2 regions of the Phreatobacter stygius genome follow, and region 2 is predicted to be linked to the other one. Evidence: predicted binding sites of a transcription regulator. Region 2 holds the regulator's gene; the other holds the start of a gene.
The links. The regulator PhoB, encoded in region 2, activates phosphate uptake and scavenging genes when phosphate is short. The targets are predictions, from matches to a motif close to TGTCATNNANCTGTCAT.

Region 1 (4,030 bases), 240 kb from region 2:
CAGGCCCCGGAACGGGCTTGACGGCAGCCATCATGCCGCCGCACGTTAATCCTGAAAATCGGGAAATATTGGATCAAGGATTCCAATTTTTAGGACTATCAATGCGCCGGATAACCTTCGACCTCGACGTGCTCCGCAGCTTCGCCACCGGCGTCGATCTCGGCAGTTTCGCCCGCGCCGCGGAACGCTTGGGCCGGTCGACCTCGGCCGTCAGCGCGCAACTGAAAAAGCTCGAGGACCAGGCCGGCACGCCGATCTTCCGCCGGGCCGGCCGGGGTCTGGCCCTGACCGATGCGGGCGAGGTCATGCTGGCCTATGCCCGCCGCCTGATCGACCTGAACGACGAGGCCGCGGCTGCGGTCAACGGCATCGAGCTCGAAGGCTGGGTCCGGCTCGGCCTGCCGGAAGATTTCGGCGAGGTGCTGCTGCCCGACGTGCTCGGCCGCTTCGCCCGCGCCAATCCGAAGGTCAGGATCGAGGCGAGAGTTGGCCGCAACGCCGACATCGTCGACCGGCTGATCGCCGGCAAGCTCGACCTGGCGCTGGCCTGGGACGACGGCCCGGCGAAGCTGAACAGCCGGCGTGTCGGCGAGTGGCCAATGCGCTGGATCGGGCCGGCGACCGGTCCCTGGCAGCTGGGCGACGAGGCTGTCGTGCCGCTGGCGACCTTCGAAGCACCGTGCCTGATGCGCACGGCGGCGACGACGGCGCTCGATCATGCCGGCCTCGCCTGGCGATCGGCCTTCATCAGCCCGAGCCTTGGCGGCCTCTGGGCTGCCGTGTCGGCCGGCCTGGGTTTGAGCGTGCGCACCGAGATGGGCCTGCCGGCAAGCGTCCGCGCGCTCGATCCCGGCGAAGCCGGCCTGCCGGCCTTGCCGTCCATCGCACTTGCCCTCTGCCAGGCCGAGGCGGAGCCGGCGCCCGCCACCGCCCGTCTCGCCACCATCGTGCTCGAAACCCTGGAAGGCGCCCGGGCCCGCCGGCCGGAGGCGACCGGCCAGTCCGCCACGATCGGAACCACGACCGACACCATAAAAAGGGGCCCGGCATGAGCCGGGCCCCTCTGTCGTCCTGAACGCCGGGACTTCAGCGGGCGCGCAGGAATTCCGGCACGCGCAGCAGCGCCATTTCGTTGTCGTCGGCCTGGTTCGGATCGCGGCTCGACGAGAACGGCAGGTTGTTGTCATTGCCGACGATGATGTGGTCGGCATCGACCACTTCGACATTCTCGATGGTGAAGAACGGGAACTGGAAGGCGCCGCCCGACAAGGGCTTGCGGGCGCGATTGTTCGGGTCCTGGATGCGCAGGAGGTCGATGAAGCCGATCTTGCGCACCGCGCCGCCGGCATTGGCATCGGTCATTTCGATCTTCCAGATCCGCTTGATGCGCGGCAGCGCATGGAAGCAGGTCTCGGCCCGCTGGCCCTGCGGGCAGGCGCGCTCCGGCACGCCTTCATTGTCGTCGCGCACGATGATCATGCCGGTGGTGGCGTCGATCATGTTGAAATCGCCGATCGACAGGTTGTTCTCGTCGAGCACGAACTTCCAGTGCCGGCCGGTCCAGCGGCCCGCCTGCACGTCGAATTCGAGAATGCGCAGATATTGCTTGCCGTCGAGCATTTCGAGCGCATTGGTCTGGCTGTCCCAGAGCGCGCCTTCGAGCAGCGGGTAGAGGAAGCGGCCATCGGGCGAAGCTGCCATGCCCTCGAAGCCCTTCGAGCGGCGTACCCGGAAATCGACCGGACCGCCGGGAACCGCAGGGGTGGTGACCGCCGGATTGTCGGGCGAGCGCACGACCTGGCCGTCGACCAGCGTGTCGAACACCGCCTCGACCTTGCCGGTCATGTCGATGCGAATGAGATAGGGACCGAACTCGTCGCCGATCCAGATCTTGTCGCCAATGATCTGGAAGCTCTCCAGGTCGAAATCCGAGCCGGTCAGATAGCGCCGCTCGGTCGCCTCGTTGGCAATGCGGAACGGCACTTTCTTGTCCGGATCCGACAGGAAAATGGTCTGCAGCCGTTCAAATGCGCCCTTCTCCCAGTCGATCCGGTAGCGGTTCAGATAGAGCATCGAATCCGGCGAATTGGCCTTGGCGCCGAAGCCGTTGTCGGTGATCACCCAGAACGTGCCGTCGGGCATGCGCTTGATGCCCGAATGACCCTGGGCCGGCTGGCCGCGGAACGGCAGCGACAGACCGGTCGGGCGGCCGGCGGATCGGCCCATCACCGAGCCGACGGCCTCGTTGCGCGCCGCGCCGGTGAACTTGCCCGGCGTCGCCAGGTCGGCGGGCGCATCCGCCGGCGGCTGGATGAAGGTCGCCGCCGGCAGCAGGGCATGACCGGCGAGCGTCGCCGGGAATTCCTGCTGGGCGAAGGCAGGCGATGCCGCAAAAACCGCGGCGGCGAGGACGAGAGCGCGCATCGAAGGCTCCAGGAAGGTGGTCGAAGAGGGGGATCCAATGGGTGGTCGAACCCGCGTTCCCTGCGGGATCAGCCTGACAGGCGCGTAACGGTTCGGTGACACCGCGATGACGATGGCCGTGCTGCTCTCGCTTGCGACGCTCGGCCGCAGCGACCGGTAACAGGATGCCGGTCCGGACCGAATGAGCTCTCGACAGTGCCGGAAAGCCGGTCGACAAAGAAGCAGCGCTCAAGCCTCCCGACGCCGAAGGACGCCCGTGCCGGAAACCCTCTCCCCCGATGTCTGCGTCATTGGCGCCGGTTCCGGTGGCCTGACGGTCGCCGCCTTCTGCGCCATGCTCGGCGCGCCGGTCGTGCTGGTCGAAAAGGACCGGATGGGCGGCGACTGCCTGAATGCCGGCTGCGTGCCCTCCAAGGCCTTGATCGCGGCGGCAAGGCGCGCCCATGACATCCGCCAGGCATCGGGTTTCGGCATCCGCGCCGGCGAGCCGGCGATCGATTTCGCCCAGGTCATGCGCCATGTCCGCGATGCGATCGCAACCATCGCGCCGAATGATTCGGTGGCCCGTTTCAGCGCCCTCGGGGTCAAGGTGATCAAGGGCGAGGCGCGCTTCCTGGGCCCCGGGGCAGTCACCGTCGGCGACACCACGATAGCGGCGCGGCGCTTCGTCATCGCCACCGGCTCGCGGCCGCTGCTGCCTGATATTCCCGGCCTCGACGCCCTGCCCTTTCTGACCAGCGAGACGATCTTCGACCTTGCCGCCTGTCCTGGTCATCTCGGCGTGCTCGGCGGCGGGCCGGTCGGCCTTGAAATGGCCCAGGCCTTCCGCCGGCTCGGCGCCGAGGTCACCGTGCTGGAGCGCGACCGCCTGCTGCCCGGCGAAGACCCGGAAATGGTCGACGTGGTCAGGCGGCAATTGCAGGACGAAGGCATCGCACTTCTCGAAGGCGTCGAACTGACGCGGGTCGAGGGCGAGCCGGGCGCGCTGCGGCTGATCGCCCGGCGCGGCGACGACGACGGCGCGATCGGGGTGTCTCATCTCTTGGTTGCGACCGGCCGGCGGGCCAATGTCGAAAATCTCGGGCTGGAGGCCGCCGGCGTGGCTTTCACCAGCGCCGGCATCACCGTCGACAAGACCTTGCGAACCTCCAATCCGCGCATTCATGCCATTGGCGATGTCGGCGGCGGCCCGCAATTGACCCATGTCGCCGGTTGGCACGGCCAGATGGTGGCGCAGAACATCCTGTTCCGCCGTCCCGTCGACACCGGCGGCACCGCGGTGCCGCGGGTCATCTATACCGACCCCGAGCTCGCCCAGGTCGGCCTGACCGAGGCCGAGGCGCGCAAGCTGGACCCGAAGGCCCGGAGCTTGCGCTGGCCCTTCGCCGAAAACGACCGGGCGGTCACCGCGCGCCGGCGCCAGGGCCATATCAAGCTCGTCATATCCGCCAAGGGCCGGCTTCTCGGCGCTTCGATCGTTGGTGCCGAAGCCACTGAATTGATTGGCCTTTACGCTCTGGCGCTAGCCAAGGGCGGGACCGCCGCCGAGCTTGCCGCCATTGTTCTGCCCTATCCAGGCTTATCAGAGGTAGGCAAGCGCGCCGCG
Region 2 (4,030 bases):
TGACCGCCTGAAGACCGGCTTCGGTTATGTGCCGGCCCTGTCGGCGGCGGAGGCCTTTGACCGCTATTGGCGTGCGAGGCCGGCATCATGACCTTCCTCGTCATCGGCGCGGGACCGGCCGGGCTTGCCACCGCCCGGGTGTTCAAGGCGGCCGGCCTGCCCTTCGAGGTGGTCGAGCGGCATGCCGATATCGGCGGCCAGTGGCTCTATGGCGCGCCATCGAGCGGGGTCTATGCCTCGACCCACCTGATCTCGTCGAAAACCACCACGGCCTTTGCCGACTATCCGATGCCGGAAGACTGGCCGGCCTATCCACATCACGCTCAGGTTCTCGATTATCTCAAGAATTTCACCCGCCATTTCGGCCTCTACCCGTCGATCCGTTTCAACCGGGCGGTGACCCGGCTGACCCGGCAGGAGGATGGCTGGCGGGCGAGCTTCGACGACGGCACGAGCCTCGACTACCAGGGCGTGGTCATTGCCAATGGTCATCTCACCGATCCCGAACTGCCGCAGATCCCCGGCAGCTTTTCCGGCGAGCTGATGCATTCCAAGACCTACAAGAACGCCGCGATCTTCAGCGGCAAGCGCGTGCTGATCGTCGGCATGGGCAATACCGGCTGCGACATCGCGGTCGATGCCGTTCATCGCGCCTCGAAAGTCTTGTGGTCGGTGCGCAGCGGCAATCATTTCGCCCCGAAATTCCTCCGCGGCAAGCCGGCGGACGAGGCCAATCACAAGGCGAAACTTGTGCTGCCGCGCCGGCTTCGCTCGATCCTGCACGAGGCGGTGCTGCGGTTTGTTGTCGGCTCACCGGAAGATTTCGGGCTGCCGCGCCCGGCGCACCGGCTTTACGATCGCACCCCGGTGGTCAATTCGCTGGTGCTGCAGCACCTCGGCCAGGGCGACATCGCCGTCCGGCCGCCGATCGAGGAGCTCGACGGCAACCGTGTCATCTTCACCGACGGCCAGACCGACGAGGTCGATCTCGTGCTGCTGGCCACCGGCTATCGGATCACCTTCCCGTTCCTGGACGAGGCCGGGCTGATACGCGAACTGAACTGGAAGGCGCCGGCGCCGCACCTGCACCTGAACATCTTCCCGCCCACCGATAACAACCTGTTCGTCGTCGGCATGATCGAAGGCGCGGGCATCGGCTGGCCCGGGCGCGACCTGCAGGCGAAGATCGTCGCGGCCTATCTGGCGGCCCGCAAGGACGCACCCGACAAGGCCCAGTCCTTCCGCCGGGAGATCAAGCGCCATTGCGCCGCGCCCCGCCCTCGGGATGCCGGCCCCCATGGCATCTTCATCGATTTTGTCGATTACAAGCGCGTGCTCGGCAAGGGGATCGAGCGGTTGAGCTGACCTCTTTCGGCCGCCCGACGGCGGCCGGCCTCAGGCCGCGCCGGCGAAACGCTCGTTGAACGCATAACCGGAGCCGCGCACGGTGCGAATCGGGTCGGCCTCGCGGCCACGCTTCACCGCCTTGCGCAGGCGTCCGATATGGACGTCGACAGTGCGCTCGTCGATATAAACGTCGCGGCCCCAGACGCCGTCGAGCAATTGCTCACGGGTATAGACGCGCCCCGGCGACTGCATGAGGAATTCCAGCAGGCGGAACTCGGTCGGGCCCAGCGTGATCTCGCGGCCCGAGCGGTGTACCCGGCGCGTCTCGCGGTCGAGTTCGATATCACCTGACTTCAGCAGGCTCGACAGATGCTCGGGCTTGGCCCGGCGGAGCAGCGCCCGGATCCGCGCCAGAAGCTCGGGCACCGAGAACGGCTTCACCACATAGTCGTCGGCGCCGGTGGCAAGCCCGCGCACGCGCTCGCCTTCCTCGCCGCGTGCGGTGAGCATGATCACCGGCAGGCGCTCGGTCTCGGCGCGCAGCCGGATGCGCCGGCAGAGCTCGATGCCCGACAGCCCCGGCAGCATCCAGTCGAGCAGCATCAGATCGGGGACCGCCTCGCGCAGACGCACCTCGGCCTCGTCGCCGCGCATCACCGTTTCGACGCGGTAGCCTTCGGCTTCGAGATTGTAGCGGAGGAGAACGGTGATCGGCTCTTCGTCCTCGACCACCATGATGCGTGCGATCATGAGAAAATCCTTCGCAGGTTAAGTTCCGGCCGCGACGATCGTCGTGGTGTCGAGCTTCGGCCGCTCTTCGGCGAGCGTCGTGCCATTGACCACGTAGTAGATCGTCTCGGCGATATTGGTGGCGTGGTCACCGATGCGCTCAAGGTTCTTGGCGCAGAACAGGAGATGCGTGCAGGCGCCAATATTGCGCGGGTCCTCGAGCATGTAGGTCAAGAGCTCGCGGAACAACGAATTGTAGAGGGCATCGATATCGCCGTCGGATTTCCACACTTCCAGGGCGGCCGCGACGTCGCGCTGCGAAAACGCGTCGAGCACTTCCTTGATCCGCTCGAGCGCGAGCCGGGCCATGGCGTCGAAACCACCGGTCACCTTGGGCAACGGCAACGAGCCGTTGATGGCGATGACCCGCTTGGCGATGTTCTTGGCGAGATCGGCAATGCGCTCCAGGTCGGCGGCGATGCGCAGGGCGCCGACAATCTCGCGCAGGTCGATCGCCATCGGCTGGCGCCTGGCGATCACCAGGATGCCGACCTCCTCGATCTCGCGCTGCATGGCGTCGATGGTCGGATCGGCGGCGCGCACCGTCGAGGCAAGCGCGACATCGCCGCGGATCAGCGCATCGATGGCGCCAACGATCTGTTTCTCGGTGAGTCCGCCCATTTCGGCGACGCGCTGCGCCAAGCCCTTCAGCTCGTTCTCGAATGCGCTGACGATGTGCTCGGTCATGCAGGTCTCCTGGGTGGGGCTGGCAAAGGGGGCTTTTCCCTACCCTGATATGACGACGGTTCTATGCTTGGGACGTGACACATCAATGACGATGAATCACACAATGCTTCAATTGCTTAGATGAGATGCGACAAGACCGCCGGCAAGCACCCGATGGCCGACTCGGCTATTCCGCCGCGGGCGGCACGCGGCGGGCCGGCATTTCGGCGACCGGCGCCTCGCCTTGTTCGGCCGCCGCCGCGGCGGCGGTCTCCAGGCGAACCGTGAAGGTCGCGCCGTCGCGTCCCTCGCTTTCGATCGCCAGGCGGCCACGATGGCGCTTGACGATATGTTTGACCAGCGCCAGGCCAAGGCCGGTGCCGCCCTTCTCGCGGCTCGACGCCACATCGACGCGATAGAAGCGTTCGGTCAGGCGCGGCAGATGTTCGGCCGGGATGCCCGGCCCGTGGTCGCGCACCGCGACCACCGCCTCGTCGCGCCGCTTGCCGCGCGGCTCGCGCTTCAGCGTGATCTCCACCGTCTTGCCCTCGGCGCCATATTTGATGGCGTTCTGGACCAGGTTCTCAAACAGCCGGAACAGCTCGTCCTGGTCGCCCGAGACCACCAGCGAAGGTTCGGCCGCCTCCACGCCGACGCTGACGCCGAGCGTTTGGGCATAAGGGCCGAGGCTGTCGCGCACCTGGCCGAGCAGCGGCACCAGGTCGATCAGCGCCACCGGCCGGACATGTTCGTTCAATTCGACCCGCGACAGCGACAGGAGGTCGTCGATCAGCCGTGCCATGCGATTGGCCTGGGCCAGCATGATCGCCAGGAACCGCTCGCGCGCCGCCGGATCGTTTTTCGCCGGCCCCTGGATGGTCTCGACGAAACCCACGACGGAGGCGAGCGGCGTCCTGAGCTCATGGCTCGCATTGGCGACGAAATCGGCGCGCAGACGCTCCAGCCGGCGCTCTTCGGTCAGGTCGCGCAGCGAGACCAGCACGAAATCGGGGCTGGCTTCCTCACGTGCCCTCACCGTCAGCGCGACCGGGGCGGCCTCGACCCGGAACCACCGGTTGACCGGCACCCGCTCGGTATAGTCGATCTCCTGGCTGGCATTGGTGGCGAGCGCCCGGCGCACCGCCTCGACCACCTCGGGCGTGCGCAGCGCCAGCGTCAGCGGTTCGCCGCGTTTCAGGCCGGGGACCAGATCGGTCGCCCGGGCATT

Region 1: E8M01_RS06555 (esterase-like activity of phytase family protein) is a predicted target of PhoB. The motif match lies at 2,509-2,525, and genes of this name have one in related genera.

The regions. Positions count from the first base shown of each region.
Region 1 is NZ_CP039690.1:1,425,414-1,429,443, forward strand. Features, by position in the region: gene E8M01_RS06550 (LysR substrate-binding domain-containing protein) at 102-1,052, shown strand; gene E8M01_RS06555 (esterase-like activity of phytase family protein) at 1,087-2,424, opposite strand; gene E8M01_RS06560 (dihydrolipoyl dehydrogenase family protein) at 2,681-4,030, shown strand, end outside.
Region 2 is NZ_CP039690.1:1,186,639-1,190,668, forward strand. Features, by position in the region: gene E8M01_RS05520 (NAD-dependent epimerase/dehydratase family protein) at 1-91, shown strand, start outside; gene E8M01_RS05525 (flavin-containing monooxygenase) at 88-1,365, shown strand; gene phoB (phosphate regulon transcriptional regulator PhoB) at 1,396-2,097, opposite strand; gene phoU (phosphate signaling complex protein PhoU) at 2,116-2,823, opposite strand; gene E8M01_RS05540 (ATP-binding protein) at 2,990-4,030, opposite strand, start outside.